DNA from 3 places in the Streptomyces sp. NPDC048504 genome. Region 1 is predicted to be linked to each of the others. Evidence: riboswitches for the same ligand, from Rfam matches in the RefSeq annotation. Region 1 holds a riboswitch; each other region holds the start of a gene.
What was found. Region 1 has a riboswitch for cyclic di-AMP ahead of ACGFY9_RS04755 (transglycosylase family protein). Riboswitches for the same ligand answer to the same signal wherever they lie in the genome.
Positions count from the first base shown of each region.

Region 1 (5,804 bases):
CGGCCCGGGTGCATGGAGGGGATGGCCGCGCGTTCGGCGTGGGTGGAGCGGAGGAGGGACTCCGTGATCTCGCGGACGCGGTCGTAGGAGACGCGGGAGTGGTGGATGGCTTCCGTGTCGTACTCGGGGAGGTTCTGGGCGATCGCCGAGACCGTGGTGACCGAGCCGGCCAGGCCGACCAGGGTGCGGGCCTCGCGGAGGGGGACCGTCTGTTCGGCGAGGTCGAGGGCGGCCTCGATGTCGGCGCGCATCACCGTGATCTGGTCCGGGGTGGGCGGGTCGGTGACCTTGCCGTCGCGGACCAGGTGGCGCTCGGTCATGCGGACGCAGCCGATGTCCACGGAGCGGGCGGCGCGGACGGCGTCGTCGCCGACCACGAACTCCGTCGAGCCGCCGCCGATGTCCACGACCAGGTAGGGCTTGGCGAGGTCGTCGCGGCCGGTCAGTTCCTTCGTCGCGCCGGTGAAGGAGAGTTCCGCCTCCTCGTCGCCGGTGATCACCTCCGGCTCGACGCCGAGGATGTGCAGGACGCCGCTGACGAAGTCGTCGCGGTTCGAGGCGTCGCGGGAGGCCGACGTGGCGACGAAGCGGAGGCGTTCGGCGCCGAGTTCCTTGATGATCGCCGCGTAGTCGCGGCAGGCCGCGAAGGTGCGCTCCAGCGCCTCGGGGGCCAGACGGCCGGTCTTGTCCACACCCTGGCCGAGCCGCACGATCGTCATCCGCCGGTCCAGGTCGACGAGTTCACCGGTCTCCGGGTTCACGTCGGCGACGAGGAGGCGGATCGAGTTCGTACCGCAGTCGACGGCGGCGACACGGGTCACTGGTCGTCCTCCTTCGCCTCGACGGGCTTCTCGACGGGCTTGTAGGCAAAGTAGCCCGTGCCGTCCTCGTTCGTCTCCGTCTGCCAGCCCTCGCCGGTCGGCGGCACCCCGGGCACGCGCACGCACGGCCCCTTGGCCCACCACTCCGGCAGCATCGCGATCGCCTCGTCACCGAGCGGGTTGACGCCCGGGCCGGCGGCCAGGGAGTGGCCCACCAGGACGTGCAGGCACTTCACGCGGTCCGGCATGCCGCCCGCGCTCGGGAAGCCCTCCAGGACCTCGATGGCGTCTCGGCGCGCGATGTAGTCCTCGTGCGCGGCGCGGTACGCGGCGGCGAGTTCGGGGTCGGTCCGCAGCCGCTCCGTCATCTCCTTCATGACGCCGTTCGCCTCAAGGGTGCCGATCGCCGAAGCGGCGCGCGGGCACGTGAGGTAGTACGTCGTCGGGAAGGGGGTGCCGTCGGGGAGGCGGGGGGCCGTCTCCACCACGTCCGGCTGTCCGCACGGGCAACGGTGTGCGATCGCGCGCAGCCCGCGCGGCGGACGCCCGAGCTGCTGCTTGAAGGCCTCGACGTCCGCGACGGTGGGCTCGGTGCGCGGGGTGGGCGGCGGGGGCGTTTCCATGCCTGTACGAAAGTCTCTCTGTCAGTTCAATTCGGTTCAGCGACTGGGCAGTTCAGTCACCGGTCGGAGGCGTCGGACTTGTCCACGCCGTCCCAGACGTTCGCGTACCAGGGACGGTCGGCCGCCCCCAGTTCCGCGCGCGACTGCTTGGCCGCGTCCGGGTCGATCACGATGTAGCCCGTCTCCCCGGGCATCACGTAGTGCAGCCGCTGCCGGATCTGCTGCTCCGCGTACGAGTCGTCCTGCCAGCGTGCCTTGAGATCGCGGAGCTGCTCGACGCGCTGCCGCGCCTGCTCCTGCTGCCGCTGGAGGTCGGAGATCTCGGCGCGCTGGGAGACGTACTGCCTTATCGGGTAGGCGAGCGCCACGATCAGCGAGCACAGCACCAGGGCGAGGAGGGCCGCCCGGCCGGTGAGCCGGGAGCGGCGGGCCTGCCGCTTGGTCTGGGAGCGGTAGACACGGGCCGCCGTCTGCTCGCCGAGCAGCTTGAGCCTGGTCGCGGTGGAGAACCGGTCCCGGTCCTTCACGGCCATGTCCCGCCTCCCCTTCACACGTGCGTACGTCCCCGCACACGGTACGGGACCGGGTGCGGGGACGTACGTACGACTGGCTAAGGCTTAGCCCGGTATGGGTCAGCCCTTGAAGCGGGGGAAGGCCGAACGGCCCGCGTACTCGGCCGCGTCGTCGAGGATCTCCTCGATGCGGAGCAGCTGGTTGTACTTGGCGACGCGGTCCGAGCGGGCCGGGGCGCCGGTCTTGATCTGGCCGCAGTTCACCGCGACGGCGAGGTCGGCGATGGTGGTGTCCTCGGTCTCGCCGGAGCGGTGGGACATCATGCACTTGAAGCCGTTGCGCTGGGCCATCTCGACGGCGTCCAGGGTCTCGGTCAGCGAGCCGATCTGGTTCACCTTGACGAGCAGGGCGTTGGCGGTGCCCTCCTCGATGCCGCGGGCGAGGCGCTCGGGGTTGGTGACGAACAGGTCGTCCCCGACGATCTGGACCTTGTCGCCGATGCGGTCGGTGATGACCTTCCAGCCGGCCCAGTCGTCCTCGTACAGCGGGTCCTCGATGGAGACGAGCGGGTACGCGGAGACGAGCTCCTCGTAGTACTCGGTCATCTCGGCGGCCGAGCGGGACTTGCCCTCGAACTCGTACTTGCCGTCCTTGTAGAACTCGGACGCGGCGACGTCGAGCGCGAGGCCGATCTGCTCGCCGGGGATGTAACCGGCCTGCTTGATGGCCTCGATGATGAGGTCGAGGGCGGCGCGGTTGGACTCCAGGTTCGGGGCGAAGCCGCCCTCGTCGCCGAGGCCGGTGGACAGGCCCTTGGTCTTCAGCACCTTCTTGAGGGTGTGGTAGACCTCGGCGCCCCAGCGCAGCGCCTCGGAGAAGGACTCCGCGCCGATCGGGGCGATCATGAACTCCTGGATGTCCACGTTCGAGTCGGCGTGCGAGCCGCCGTTCAGGATGTTCATCATCGGAACGGGCAGCAGGTGCGCGTTCGGGCCGCCGAGGTAGCGGAAGAGGGGGAGGTCGCTGGCCTCGGACGCGGCGTGCGCGACGGCGAGGGAGACGCCGAGGATGGCGTTGGCGCCGAGCGAACCCTTGTTGTCGGTGGCGTCCAGGTCGAACATCGCCTGGTCGATCAGGCGCTGCTCGGTGGCGTCGTAGCCGACGAGCTCCGGGCCGATCTGCTCGATGACGGCGAGGACGGCCTTCTCGACACCCTTGCCGCCGTAGCGGTTGGGGTCACCGTCACGCAGCTCGATGGCTTCGAAGGCACCCGTGGAGGCGCCGGAGGGAACGGCGGCACGACCCGTGCTGCCGTCGTCGAGGCCGACCTCGACCTCGACCGTGGGGTTGCCTCGGGAGTCCAGGATTTCCCGGGCTACGACGACGTCGATGGACGGCACGAGCATCTCCTTCTTGGGATCTGACGCGGCTACGGCAACACCGCAGCGGCTCTGCGAGACGAGCCTAACCGGCCCGGGGCGATTGGCCATCCGGTCGGCCGCCTGATGGACAGAACCGAGAGTAAATTGTTTCCGAACGGAACAAAAAGTCCCGGCAAGCGGCAGGCATGGGGACGGGGGCGGCAGACCGGGAACGCAAAAAGCCCCGCCCCGGTGCGTACGGGGGAACACGCACCGGAGCGGGGAGCCCGTGGGGGACGGGGGTGACCCTCACGAGGTCTCCATGGTGGAGTCCACGGTTGTGAGGGCGCTGTGGTTCAGCTGGGAGCTACTTAAGGTGCAGCTGCTGACCCGGGTAGATGAAGTCGGCGTCGTCGATGATGCTCTTGTTCAGCTTGAACAGCTGCTGCCAGCCGCCCTTCACCTTGTGCTTCTCGGCGATGGAGCTGAGGGTGTCGCCCTTGACGACCTTGTACTCGCCGTCACCCTTCTTGACCTTCTTGCCGGTCGGGGTGGTGACGGTCTTCTTGGCGGCCGGGCGCTCGGCGGAGCGGGAGGCGGTGGTGTCGCTCGTGGAGCGCTCGGTGGTGGTCTTGGAGGAGCTGGAGCTGTTCGAGCCGCTCGACGAGCTGGAGCTGCCGCCGGAGTAGGAGGCGCTCGACAGGCCGGTGCCACAGGTGGGCCAGGCGCCCTTGCCCTGGGCGGCGAGAACCTTCTCGGCCACGGCTATCTGCTGGGACTTGGAGGCCTGGTTCGCGGTGGAGGCGTAGGCGGTGCCGCCGTACGCGGCCCACGTCGAGGCGGAGAACTGCAGGCCGCCGTAGTAGCCGTTACCGGTGTTGATGGACCAGTTGCCGCCGGACTCGCAGCTGGCGACCGTGTCCCACTCGGACGCGGTGGCGGCGGAGGCGCTGCCGGTCGCCATGAGCGGGGCGGCTATCGCGACACCGGTGACGCCGGCGAGCGTGGCGACGCGGGTGGCCTTGGACGGACGGCGGTGCTTGCCCTTGCTGGAAAACAGCATGGAAAATCCCAATCCCCTCACCGACGCCTGCGAGGTGAGCTGTCGGGTTCGGGCCGTGTGAGTTGCCCGGCCGCGACTCGTACGTCTCGTACGAGGCGCGACTTAACCCCAAGCCGGTTCCGGTCGTCTCTCGACTCCCGGGCCCGGCGCTTACCTGGGTCCCCCGCTCCTGCCTACGGCGCTTGACGCGACGACTGTTCCCGGAGGCCGCTGGCAGGACTCGGCGTGTGCGGCAACCGGGGCTCGTGGTGACGAGCGGCCTCGACCGTAGACAGGGAATCGGCGGAATTTCAAAGACGATCAGGGCTTCTGAGACTCATCCCACACTTTGATCAAACCGGACATTCAGCTCGAAGCGTGACGTGAACTCCCGCCGTTCGCTTGCTACTTTTCGTCCGCTTCCGTACCGACGTCCAAGGTCTGACCGGCGGCGATCTGGGTCGGATCGGCGCCTATCACCTTTTTGTTCTCGGCGTAGAGCGCACGCCATCCGCCGTCGTAGCCAAGGGAGTCGGCGATGGACGCGAGGGAGTCGCCGGCGCGGACGGTGTAGGTCTGCGGCGACACGCTTTCCTCGGCACTGGCCCCGCGATGCTTGCCGACGCTCTGCTGACTGGTCTGCTGCTCGCCCTGCTCGTCGGAATCGCCGAGCGCGCCCGTGTCGACGAGGCTCCACTTGCCCACCGCCTGGGCCGAGTTGTCCGATTCGTCGATTTTCGGGGAGGCGGCGACCGAGTCGTTGCCGGCCGAAGGGGTGGTGGACTTGTCGGACTTGGCGGAGTTGTCCGTCGCGGTGGGCGAGGGGCTGGCCGAGGAGTCACTGCCGGAGTCGCCGGACGCGTCGGACGAAGTCGAGTCCGTGGCGCCGGAGTCGGACAACCCGGAGGAAGCAGACGAGTCGGACGAGTCCGCGGAATCGGAACCGGAGGAGTCGGTCGGGCCGGCCGACGGGGAGTCACTCGCGAGGCCGGTGTCGACGTCCGTCGAACCCGAGGTCGTGGTGAGACCGGAGAGCAGCGCGCAGGTGGTCCACGCGGAGGTGCCCTTGTCGTCGAGGACCTTCTCGGCGACGGCTATCTGCTGGGAGCGGCTGGCCAGGTCGGCGCTCGGGGCGTAGGCGAGGCCGCCGTACTTCTCCCATTCGTCCTGGGTCATCTGCAGGCCGCCGTAGTAGCCGTTGCCGTCGTTCATGCTCCAGGAGCCGCCGCTCTCGCAGTTGGCCACCTTGTCCCAGGTGGTGCCGTCGGCGGCGTTCGCGGAGGCGGCCCCGAGGAGGGGGATGGCGATGGCGGAGCCGGTCACCCCGGCCGCGACGAGGAGAGCCGGAGCCTGACGGGGGCGACGGTGACGACCGTTCCCGGAGAGCATGCGGAAGCCTTTCGCGTGACAGCGGGGGACCGCGCGGCGGAAGGGGTGGGGGGTG
Region 1 covers NZ_JBICXA010000002.1:102,509-108,312, forward strand. Annotated here, with positions in the region: gene ACGFY9_RS04735 (exopolyphosphatase) at 1-821, opposite strand, end outside; gene ACGFY9_RS04740 (DUF501 domain-containing protein) at 818-1,444, opposite strand; gene ACGFY9_RS04745 (septum formation initiator family protein) at 1,501-1,977, opposite strand; gene eno (phosphopyruvate hydratase) at 2,077-3,363, opposite strand; gene ACGFY9_RS04755 (transglycosylase family protein) at 3,686-4,381, opposite strand; cyclic di-AMP (ydaO/yuaA leader) riboswitch at 4,391-4,572, opposite strand; gene ACGFY9_RS04760 (transglycosylase family protein) at 4,766-5,749, opposite strand.

Region 2 (5,804 bases), on a different contig from region 1:
AGGCCCAGACGGTGAAGCTCTACGACGACGTCTCCAAACCGGCCTACTTCGGCGTCAACGGCGCGATCGCGGTGGCCGCGGGCCTCGCGGTGATGGCCGCCGCGCCGTGGCTGCGCCGCACGATGCACCCGGTCCACTGAACCCGAGGGGTCCCTCATGCGCATCCGTACGTCCTTCCCTCACGAGACGACCCACGAGGACCTCCGTATCCCGCTGCCCGACGGAACACTCCTCTACGCGCGCGTGTGGCGTCCGGTGACGGACGAACCCGTCCCCGCGCTCCTGGAATACCTCCCGTACCGCCTGACCGACTGGACCGCACCCCGGGACGCCCAGCGCCACCCCTGGTACGCGGGCCACGGCTACGCCTCCGTCCGGGTCGACGTGCGCGGGCACGGCAACAGTGAGGGTGCCCCCGGCGACGAGTACGACGCCCAGGAACTCGCCGACGGCGTGCAAGTCGTCAACTGGCTTGCCGCGCAGCCCTGGTGCACCGGCAAGGTCGGCATGTTCGGCATCTCCTGGGGCGGCTTCAACTCCCTCCAGATCGCGGCCCTCGCACCCGAGCCGCTCAAGGCGATCGTCACGGTCTGCTCCACGGACGACCGCTACGACAACGACGTGCACTACATGGGAGGTTCCCCCCTCGCCGTCGACCTGCACGCCTGGGCGGCCACCATGCTCGCCTTCGTCGCGCGCCCGCCGGACCCCGAGTACACGGGCCTGATCTGGCGCGACATGTGGCTCAAGCGCCTCGAACAGATCGACCCGTTCATCCACACCTGGCTCGCCCACCAGCTCCGCGACGACTACTGGAAGCACGGCAGCGTCTGCGAGGACTACACCGCCATCGACGCGGCCGTCCTCGCGGTCGGCGGCTGGAACGACCCGTACCGCGACACGGTCCTACGGCTCGTCGAACACCTCCCGCCGGACCGCGTACGCGGCCTGATCGGCCCCTGGTCGCACCAGTACCCGGACCGCGGCCTGCCACCGGGCCCCGCGATCGGCTTCCTCCAGGAGACCCTCCGCTGGTGGGACCACTGGCTGAAGGGCGAGGACACAGGCGTCATGACCGACCCCCTCCTACGGGCCTACGTCAGCGACTCCCACCCCCCGGCCACCGTCTACGACGCCCTCCCGGGCCGTTGGGTCGGCGAGCCCGCGTGGCCCTCGCCGCACGTGAAGACGACGACGTACGGCCTCCGGGGTGCGCCCGTGATCGTCCGCTCCCCCATGCACACCGGTGTGGACGCGGGCCGTTTCTTCCCCTTCGGGAACGACGCCGATCTGCCGCCGGACCAGCGGGACGAGGACGCGCGGTCGGCCTGCTTCGAGTTCGAGGTGCCGGCCGAGACGTGGGTGCTGGGGCGGCCGAGGGTACGGCTGCGGCTGACCTGCGAGGTGCTGCGCGGGCAGGTGATCGCCCGGCTGTGCGACGTGGCCCCCGACGGCGCCTCGACCCTCGTCACCCGGGGTGTGCTGAACCTGTCGGCGCGGCACGGGCGGGACCGGGCGGTGCCGTGGACGCCGGGCACCACCGAGGACGTCACCTTCGAGCTGAACGGCATCGGGCACGCGTTCCCGCCCGGGCATCGCATCCGGCTCGCGGTGTCGTCGGCGTACTGGCCGTGGATCTGGCCCCAGCCGGAGTCTTCGGCGGGGTTCACGCTGGACCCGGAGGGGAGTGCGCTCGAACTCCCGGTGCGGGAGCAGGAGTTGACGGAGGACATTCGTTTCGACGAACCCGAGGAGGCCGAGCCGCTCGGGGTCAACTACCCGGCGACGCTGGACGAACCGCGGCCCGAGCGGCTGGTCGTGCGGGACGTCGCGAAGGGCGAGTGGCGGCTGGAGGTGGACCCCCGGTACGGCGGCACGCGTGTGTACCCGGACGGGTTGGAGTTCACCGAGGACGCGTTGGAGACGTACACGATCGACGAGTCCGACCCGTTGTCGGCGCGCACGCTCTCCGAGTGGTCGATCCGGCTGCACCGGCCGGAGCTGGGGTGGGACACGAGCGTGCGTACGCGGTCGGAGATTACTTGCGACCAAACGGACTTTCTTACCTCAAATGAGGTCATCTGCACCGAGGGTGGAGAAGTGATCTTCCACCGCACCTGGGAGAAAAGGATTCCGAGAACTGCCAGTTGAGGGCGAATGCCCGATTTGCCGTTCTTAATCCCCCCGTGAGTTGGGTCACGCGTTTCTGTGCGTGACCTGTGTCCTGGTCTGCCCGCGTTCTCCCTTACGGCATTTGACAGTTGACCCTTGGCTCGCGCAAAGGATCAAGTGCCCCATACGCCTCAGACCAAGGTCAATAGGGGTTAGGTGTGATTCCGCCACTTGTTCCGGACATGTGCTCTCGCATAGTTTCCCGGCCTGTCGAGCGGAACGCCGAATCCTGCCGCCGCCCGGCATCCCAGTCACGAACTTCTCGCACGGCAGGAGCGGGGGAACCAGGTAAGTCGCCGGGCCGGTCATCGCGACCGGAACGGCTTGGGGTTAAGTCACGTCCGCAAGGGCGCGGCCGGGCACCTCCCAGCCCGAACCCGACAGCTCACCTCGCAGGCGACGGAGAGGAACCTCGTCATGCCTGCAACCGCTCAGTCCCGCCGCGCCCGCCTCGTCCGCCGTGTCGTTGTCGCCGGTACCGGTGTCGCGATCCTCGCGCTGCCCGTCGTCGGTGCGACCACCGCGTCGGCGGCCACCACGTCGACCACCGCCGCCTCGACCACGCTCGCCGGGTACCCCAACACCCTTGACGGGTGGATTCGGGAGTCGCTCGCGATCATGGCGCAGAAGGGGATTCCGGGTACGTACAACGGGATCTACCGGAACGTGATCCGTGAGTCGTCCGGTAACCAGTACGCGATCAACAACTGGGACTCCAACGCGGCGGCCGGTACGCCGTCGAAGGGGCTGCTCCAGGTGATCGACCCGACGTTCAACGCGTATCACGTTGCCGGGACTTCGTTTGATCCGTATGACCCGGTCGCTAACATCACGGCTGCTTGCAACTACGCGGCGGCGGTGTACGGGTCCATCGACAACGTGTACGGCGCTTACTAGAAACTGTTGGATCAGCCACGACGGGTTGTTGTTTGTCTGCAGCGCCGTCGTGGCTGGTCGCGCAGTTCCCCGCGCCCCTAAAAGACTTCGCTGAGGAGTCTTTCTAGGACCACGGCGATTCCGTCGTCCTCGTTCGATGACGTCACCTCGTCCGCCACCGCCTTGAGTTCGGGATGAGCGTTGGCCATCGCCACTCCATGCGCCGCCCAGTCGAACATCGGGATGTCGTTCGGCATGTCGCCGAAGGCGATGGTGTCGGACGGGGTCAGGCCCAAGTGGCGGGCGGCGAGAGCCAGGCCCGTTGCCTTGGTGATGCCGAGTGGCTGGAGTTCGACGGTGCCGGGGCCCGACATGGTGACCGAGGCCAGGGAACCGACCACCGAGCGGGCCGTGGAGGCCAACTCGTCGTCCTCTAGGGCGGGGTGACGGAGCAGCACCTTGCTGATGGGTTCGCACCAGAGGTCGTCGCGCTTGCCCACCCGTACCGCGGGGAGCGTCGGGTGCGGCATCAGGTAGCCGGGCTCGATCAGGGTCAGGCCGTCCACGCCGTCCTGGTCCACGGCCGCGTACACCTGGCCCACTTCCGCCTCGATCTTGCCGAGCGCGGTCTCCGCCAACTCCCGGTCCAGGGTGACGGACCAGAGCAGACGGTCCGCGCCGGCGTCGTACAACTGCGCGCCCTGTCCGCACACCGCGAGCCCCCGGGAGCCGAGGTCGTCGAGGAGGGGCCGCACCCTCGGAGCGGGCCGGCCGGTGACGACGAGGTGCTGGGCACCGGCCGCCGCCACCCGCGCGAGCGCTGTGAGGGACCGGTCGGAGAGTGTGTCGTCGCCGCGCAGCAGCGTCCCGTCCAGGTCCGTGGCGATCAGTGCATATGCGAGGGGTGCGGCCATGATCAGAGAATACGGATGGAACGCCCCACCGACTCGACACGAACCGGACGGCTCCTGCCTTCACATGCGTTGACCCTTGTTCCGGTTGGTTTGACAGTTACGACCGTTATGCCGACTCCCGTACCACCAGTTCCGTAGGGAGAATCACGCCCGCCGTGTCCTCGCCCGCGATCTGGGCCAGGAGCATGCGCACCATCTCGGCGCTGATGCGGTCGTAGGGCTGGCGCATGGTCGTGAGGGCCGGGGTGATGGACGTGGCCGCCGCCGAGTCGTCGAAGCCTCCGACAGCGATGTCATCCGGGACCGAACGGCCGGATTGTTGAAGGGTGTTGACGACTCCCAGGGCCATCAGGTCGGAGGCTACGAAGACCGCGTCTATGTCCGGGGCCTGGGACAGGAGTCTGCGGGCCGCCTCCTCGCCGCCCGTGCGGCGATAGTCGCCCTCCACCACGAGGGCCGGGTCGTGGGGCAGGCCCGCCTCGGTGAGGACGTCCCGGTAGCCGGCCAGGCGGTCGGGGCCGCCGGGGGCGTCGAGCGGGCCGGTGACCATGCCGATGCGGCGGCGGCCGGCGGCGATGAGGTGGCGGACCATCTCCTGGGCACCGTCGCGGTCGGCCGCGGCGACGTAGCTGTACTTGGAGGCGGTGCCGAGCGGTTTACCGCAGGCCACCAACGGGATGCCCGCGTCCCGGAGTTCGGCCGCCACCGGGTCGCCGCTGTGGTTGGAGACGAGGAGGACGCCGTCCACGTGGCCCGAGGTGATGTACCGGGTCAGGCGGCGGCGTTCGTCCTTCGACGAGGCCAGCATCAGGAGCAGCGGGATGTCGTGGCGGGCCAGGTGTTCGGTGCAACCCCGCAGCAGGACATTGAAGTTGGGGTCCTCGAAGAACTTCTCCTGCGGCTCGGTGAGGAGGAACGCCACCGAGTCCGACCGTCCGGTGCTCAGGGAACGGGCGTGCCGGTTGACGACGTAGCCCGTCTTCCTGATCGCCGTCTCCACCGCGGTGCGGGCGGCCGGTGAGACGTAGTGACCGCCGTTCAGGAACCGGGAGACCGTGCCCCGCGACACGCCCGCCTCGCGGGCCACGTCGTGGATCGTGGGCGGCTTGCGGCGGCCGTTCGAGCTGGTGGTCATGTTCCTCGTTCGTGGTGGGGGGGCGGTCGGCTGTGGGGGCCGCCCGGTTCCTGGGCAGGTCGTGGGAAGTCGGCAGCGATCAGGCCGCGCCCTGAAGGGGCGCGGGGAACTGCGCGACCAGCCACGACGGCGCGGCGGACGAGCGACTGCCCATCACGGCGCTTCCAGCGGAGCGCTCACGCCTTGACCGATCCGCTCAGGAGATCCAGTGACCAGAACCGCTGGATCACCAGGAACAGCGCGATCAGCGGCAGGATCGCGAGGAAGCAGCCCATGATGACCAGGGTGTAGAGCGCGGGTTGGGAGGCGCCCTGGTTGAGCAGGGTGTAAAGGCCCAGCGTGAGCGGGAACTTGGTGTCGTCCGCGAGCATCACGTACGGCAGCAGGAAGTTGTTCCAGATGCCGACGAACTGGAACAGGAACACCGTGATGAGCCCCGGCATCATCATCGGCACCGCGATCCGCGAGAAGATCCGCCACTCGCTCGCGCCGTCCATGCGGGCGGCTTCGAGGAGTTCGGCGGGCACGGACGCGGCCGCGTAGATGCGGACGAGGTAGACGCCGTAGGGGGAGAGGATCGACGGGAGGAGCATCGACCAGTACGAGTCGGCCAGGCCCAGCTTGGAGAGGAGGAAGTACTGGGGGACGGTCAGGACGATGCTCGGGACGAGGACGCCGGCCAGCATCAGCTTGAAGATGAACTCCCG
Region 2 covers NZ_JBICXA010000025.1:6,753-12,556, forward strand. Annotated here, with positions in the region: gene ACGFY9_RS44340 (peptide MFS transporter) at 1-140, shown strand, start outside; gene ACGFY9_RS44345 (CocE/NonD family hydrolase) at 157-2,151, shown strand; cyclic di-AMP (ydaO/yuaA leader) riboswitch at 2,383-2,584, shown strand; gene ACGFY9_RS44350 (transglycosylase SLT domain-containing protein) at 2,590-3,069, shown strand; gene ACGFY9_RS44355 (HAD family hydrolase) at 3,147-3,962, opposite strand; gene ACGFY9_RS44360 (LacI family DNA-binding transcriptional regulator) at 4,069-5,097, opposite strand; gene ACGFY9_RS44365 (carbohydrate ABC transporter permease) at 5,274-5,804, opposite strand, start outside.
Region 2: linked by a shared signal. The riboswitch ahead of ACGFY9_RS44350 (transglycosylase SLT domain-containing protein) and the one ahead of ACGFY9_RS04755 (transglycosylase family protein) in region 1 are both predicted to bind cyclic di-AMP.

Region 3 (5,804 bases), on a different contig from region 1:
GCGCTCGGCGTGAGCAACGCGCTGGTGCTGTATCACTTCTCGACCAAGGAGAAGCTGGTCGCCGCCGCGTTCGCCTTCGCCGCCGAGGACGACCTCGCGCATCTCCACAAGCTCCTGGGCCGCCGTACGACCGCGCTGCGCCGACTGCGGGCAGCGGTGCGCTGGTACGCGCCGACCGGGCAGGCCAAGGGCTGGCGGCTGTGGATCGAGGGCTGGGCGGCGGCCCTGCGCGAACCCGCCCTCCTGGACGTCACCCGCGATCTCGACCGGCAGTGGAAACAAGCACTGGCGGAGGTCGTCGCCGAGGGCGTGACCGCGGGCGAGTTCCACTGCCCGGACCCGGCCACCACCGCCCTGCGCCTGACGGCCCTCCTGGACGGCCTCGCCGTACAGATGACCGCATACGCGGGAGCGGTGCCGCGGGCACGGGCCCTGGAGTGGGTCGACGAGGCGCTCGCACGGGAACTGGGCCTGGAGCGGGCGGCGTTGACCGCTCCCTGAGTCGTTCCTCAAAGGCCGCCTCTTCGAGGAGACGCCTCCCGAGAAAGCCGCCTCTCCGAGGGGTCACCTCCGCACCCGGCACCCCGTTACCGCAGGACCCCGTTACCGTGTCGCCCCGTCAGGCCACCCGTTCGATCCGCATCTTGATGTCGTCCGGCGACAGCGCGCCCTTCGCCTCGACATGGTCCCCGGAGGACTCGCCGCGCAGCCGGCGTCCGATCCACGGCACCAGGTACTCGCGCGCCCAGTGCACGTCGTCGCGCCGGATGTCAAGCGTGCCGCGCGGCGGCAGCGGAGGCCAGGGCTGGTCCGGGTCTGCCGGGACCTCGACGCCGAGGACCTGGCCCGCGCGGAGCGCCACGCGCGTGTGCCCCTCGGGAGAGAGGTGGAGCCGGTCGCCGTCCCAGGCCCGCCGGTCCTGGACCGTCTTCAGCGACCACAGGTCGAGCACGGGGCAGCCGTAGCGGTCGGCGATGGCCCGCACATGTCCGTTGTAGGTGGCGATCTTGCCGCGCAGATGCTTGAGCACGGGCACGCCGCGGGTGTCGAAGCCGGTCGTCACCAGGACGGTGCCGACGGCGGCGGTGAGATCGGCGACCGCGCGTTCGAAGCGCTCGGCGACCTCGTCGGGGTCGGTGCCGGGGCGGATGATGTCGTTGCCGCCGGCGCAGAAGGAGACCAGGTCCGGGCCGATCTCCTTGGCCCGGGTGAGCTGGTCGGCCACGATCTGGTCCAGCAGCTTCCCGCGCACGGCCAGGTTGGTGTACTCGAAGTCGCCCTCGGGCCGCCGATCCGCGAGCAGTACCGCGAACCGGTCGGCCCAGCCGACCATCGCCCCGTCGGGCCCTGGATCGCCGACGCCCTCGGTGAAGCTGTCCCCCACCGCCACGTACGACCCGATCACTGATCTGTTGTCACTCTTCGAATCGTTAGCCACGGCAACCATAATTCACCCTCGCATGTGACCTACGCGATCGTATTTAGGGGTTGACGGGCGGTGAGATAAGCCACTTGTAAAGGGTTGTCCAAAGTCGGAATAAGCCTCTGATCAGGGGCGTTGACCCCGGAACTGCTGTGCCCGAAGGCCGGACCCAAGGATCTGGGTCCGGCATTCGGTTGCGTGGGGCAGGCGTGGGGGCCCGGTGTCAGCCGACGGTGACGCCGTGCGAGCGGAGGTAGGCGACCGGGTCCACGTCCGAGCCGTAGTACGGCGTGGTCCGGATCTCGAAGTGCAGGTGCGGGCCGGTCACGTTGCCGGTCGCGCCGGAGAGGCCTATCTGCTGGCCCTCGGTCACGGTCTGGCCGGCCGAGACGGACAGCTGCGACATGTGGGCGTACTGCGAGTACTCGCCGTCCGCGTGCCGGATGACGACCTCGTTGCCGTAGGCGCCGTCGTAGGCCGCCGACACGACCGTGCCCGCGGCGACCGCCTTGACGGTGGTGCCGGTCGGGACGACGAAGTCGACGCCGGTGTGGTAGCCGCTGGACCACATGCTGCCCGCGACGTGGTAGCCGGTGCCGATGGTCCCGCCGGTCACGGGGAGGGTGTAGCCGGTGGAGGTGCTGGTACTCGTGCTGTCGTCGCTCTGTGAGGCCGAGCTGCTCTTCGACGAGGAAGAGGAGGACGACGACGAGGACGAAGCAGTCGAAGTACCGGACGACTTGGAGGAAGTACCGGTGTCCGTCCCGCCCGTCGATGCCTTCTCGCCGAGGGAGAGCTTCAGGCCCGGGTGGATCAGCGACGGGTCGCCGCCGATGGCCTCACGGTTGTCCTGGTAGAGCTTCTTCCAGCCGCCGGTGACGTCCTGCTCCTCGGCGATCTTCGCGAGCCAGTCGCCCGACCGCACCGAATACGTCTTGACGCCCGAGGCCTTCGAGACGGTCTTCGCGGCCGCCTTCTCAGAAACCGTCTTCTCGGCCGCCGGAACGGACTGAACTGCCTTTTCCGGAACCGAAGTCGTGGTCGCGGCATGGGCGCCGGTGGCCCCCATGAGCGGAAGGGCGAGTGCGGCGCCGCCGGTTCCGGCTACGGCCATCGAGCGGGTGAGTCGCTGGGACTTCGGGCGGCGGTGCTTACCCTTCGCGGGCATGACGAATTCCTCTCCGGCGCCTGCGAGGTGAGCTGTCGGGTGCGGGCTGGAGATGCCCGGCCGCGCGCTGGACGCGGCTAAACCCCAAGCCCGTTCCGGAGACCGGAACAGGCGTCTTACCTGTGGGTCCCCCGCTCCTGCCGCATACGGGTGGGTGTGTGCGGAGTCCGGTCGGCGGCAGGATTGGGCGTCCGTCCGGATTGGTGGCGAACGTAAGCGAGGAAGACGCAAAGGGACAAGCAGGAGGTTCCACGGATTTGCGTTCCTTGCGTTTCCCTGTGGGAATTCACAGTCACCCTCCGTGAATTCCCACAGGACCCGACCCCCCAATTCCCCTGCAAAAGCACGTCAATTACGTGAACATGACGAGCGACGCACGGTCACGAATATGACGCTGCTCACGTACACAACTCTCAGGTTCCTTTATTCCAGAGCGAGTTGGAACGAAGGCTGCAATTAGGACAGAGGGATCAGATGCGACGCAGGCGGATAACCGTCGCATCGAGGTCACCGCGCAGGGGGGTACGCAGGCCGTGGTGCAACAAGACGGCACCCCGGTGCACTTCGCCCGTTTCGAGGCATTCGTACGACGCTGCCGGGTCGAGCCCGCGCAGCCGGAGCGCCGGTACGGGCTCGCCGTAGTGCTGCGCCTGGAGCAGGGCGAGGACGACGGTCTCGTCGCCGCGCGCGTACTGCACGGCACTCAGTCCGCCGCTCGGCGGGCGCAGCCGGTGGAGGTCGCCGTGCTGCACGAGCGGCCGGATCTCCTTGTAGAGATCCACCCACCGGCGGGCCTCGGCGAGTTCCTCCCCGCTCCACTCCGAGAGGTCGCCGCCCACGCCGAGCACTCCGGCCATAGCACTCACGAACCGGAAACGCAGGCTGCTGACCCGGTCGTTGAGCTGGGTGTTCGGGCTGTCGGTGACCCAGGCGGCCATCACGCGCGCGGGATGGATCTGACTGAAGCCGTGCTGGATGGCGAGCCGGTCCAGCGGGTCGGTGTTGTCCGAGGTCCACACCTGGTCCGTACGGCTCATGATGCCGAGGTCGATCCGGCCACCACCGCCCGAGCAGGACTCGAAGGCCACACCCGGGTGGGCCGCCCGCAGCCGGTCGAACAGGGCGTACAGCGCGCGCACATGGTCGACCCAGAGGCGCTGCGGGTAGCCGTCACCGGGCCACCCGGCGTCCGTGAAGCAGCGGTTGAAGTCCCACTTCACGTAGTCGATCGGGGCGCTGGAGAGCAGCCCGTCGAGCTGCTCCCAGAGGTACTCCTGCACGTCCTCGCGGGCGAGGTTCAGTACGAGCTGATTGCGGAACTCCGTCCGCTTTCGCCCCTCTTGGTACTGCACCCAGTCGGGGTGCGCGCGGTACAGGTCGCTGTCCGCGTTGACCATCTCGGGCTCGACCCAGATGCCGAACTGCATGCCCAGCGCGTGGACGCGGTCGGCAAGGGGCTTGAGTCCTGCGGGGAAGCGATCCGGGTTGGGGGTCCAGTCGCCGAGCCCGGCCCGGTCGCTGGTCCGCTTCCCGAACCAGCCGTCGTCGACCACGAACAGCTCGACCCCGAGCGCCGCCGCGCGCTGCGCGAGCGTCTCCTGCTGCTCCTCGGAGATGTCGAACTGGGTGGCCTCCCAGGAGTTGTAGAGCACCGGCCGGTCCTGGTCCGCGTCCGGGATGACGTACGTCCGCTGGTACGCGTGCCAGGTGCGGCTGGCGCCCCCGAAGCCGGCGTCGCTCCACAGGCCGGCGAAGACGGGGGTCGTGAAGGACTCCCCCGGTGCCAGGAGCAGCAGCCCGGAGTCGTCGTACCCGGCGCCGCCGGTGATCTGCACGCGCGCGTCCGGGAGTTGGGCCACGGCGATCCGCCAGGACCCCGACCAGCCGAGGGCGCAGCCGTAGACCTCGCCGCGCTCCTCGGTCGCGTCCGTGTCGAGCGCGACCCAGGGCAGGTGCTGGTGCCCGGTGTGGCCGCGCCGGCTGCCGATGACCTTCTCACCGTAGGTGAGGTCGGAGCGCACCAGCCGCGACTCGGCGGCCCACCGCCCGTGCAGCTGCGACAGCTGCCACCCCTCCCGCTCGGGCAGCGTCCACACGGCGGAGTCGGCGCGCAGCAGCTCCAGCGTCTCGGCCCCGTCGTTGTCGAGGCTCGCCCAGCGCTCCACGACGTCGCCGCGCATCCGGTAGTGCAGCGTGATCGCGAGACCGGTGTCCCGGAAGCGGAGCCGCAGCTCGTCGCCCTCGGTGTCGTACCGCTCGAAGGTCCATTCCGTGCCGCGGCGCTCGGGGGTGCGCACGGACAGGGCGGGTCGGGCGAAGCGGGGGCCGCCCTCGACGGGGTACTCCTCGCGGCCGTCGAGCGGGGACTCGAAGGAGGAGCCCACGGGCAGCGGGCGGCCGGCGAGCTCCTCGGCGTCGGCGAGTGCGATCGCGGGGCCCCAGTGCAGGTGGAGCAGCTCGTCGTCCTCGGTGAGATGGACGGCGTAACTGCTCGTGGGGCCCGACAGCACCCACGTACGGCCGTTCTCGGCGATCTCCAGCATCAGGTTCCTCACAGATTCGAACAAGTCCGCTCAAGCGCCAACATCATCAACGGCGGAAGGCCTGTGAGGCAACGCCTGTGGACAACTCATTGCCTGTCGGACCCATGTCGTATCGTCGGGAACGTGCCCGCCGGTGAGCCGCGCCGTCGGGCCGAGTGGGAGGAGTCCTCGTGACGCAGCAGATTCCGTCGACCGAGCCGGAATTGTCCGGAGTGCGCAATTTCCGGGACGTGGGCGGGCTTCCGACCGTGGACGGACGACGGGTGCGGCACGGGGTGCTGTTCCGCAGCGGCCACCTCGCGCACGCGACCGAGGAGGACGCCGCGTTCCTCGACTCGCTGGGCCTGCACACGATCTTCGACTTCCGCAACGCGTCGGACCAGAAGCTGGAGGGCCCCGATGTCGAGCTGCCCGGCGTACGCAATGTGAATCTGCCGCTGAGCGACCCGGCGGACGGCTCCGAGTTCTGGAAGATGGTCCGCGACGGCGAGATGGACCAGCTGCGCGAAATCCTCGGCGGCGACAAGGGCGCGAACCGGATGATCGCCTCGTACCGCACGATCATCAAGGAGCGCACCGCCGAGCACTCCCAGGTACTGCGCTCGCTCGCGGAGGACAGCGTCCCCGCGCTGATGCACTGCGCGGCGGGCAAGGACCGCGCCGGCCTGTC
Region 3 covers NZ_JBICXA010000026.1:90,009-95,812, forward strand. Annotated here, with positions in the region: gene ACGFY9_RS45425 (TetR/AcrR family transcriptional regulator) at 1-501, shown strand, start outside; gene ACGFY9_RS45430 (SGNH/GDSL hydrolase family protein) at 620-1,405, opposite strand; gene ACGFY9_RS45435 (peptidoglycan DD-metalloendopeptidase family protein) at 1,647-2,591, opposite strand; cyclic di-AMP (ydaO/yuaA leader) riboswitch at 2,596-2,758, opposite strand; gene ACGFY9_RS45440 (alpha-galactosidase) at 3,062-5,134, opposite strand; gene ACGFY9_RS45445 (tyrosine-protein phosphatase) at 5,305-5,804, shown strand, end outside.
Region 3: linked by a shared signal. The riboswitch ahead of ACGFY9_RS45435 (peptidoglycan DD-metalloendopeptidase family protein) and the one ahead of ACGFY9_RS04755 (transglycosylase family protein) in region 1 are both predicted to bind cyclic di-AMP.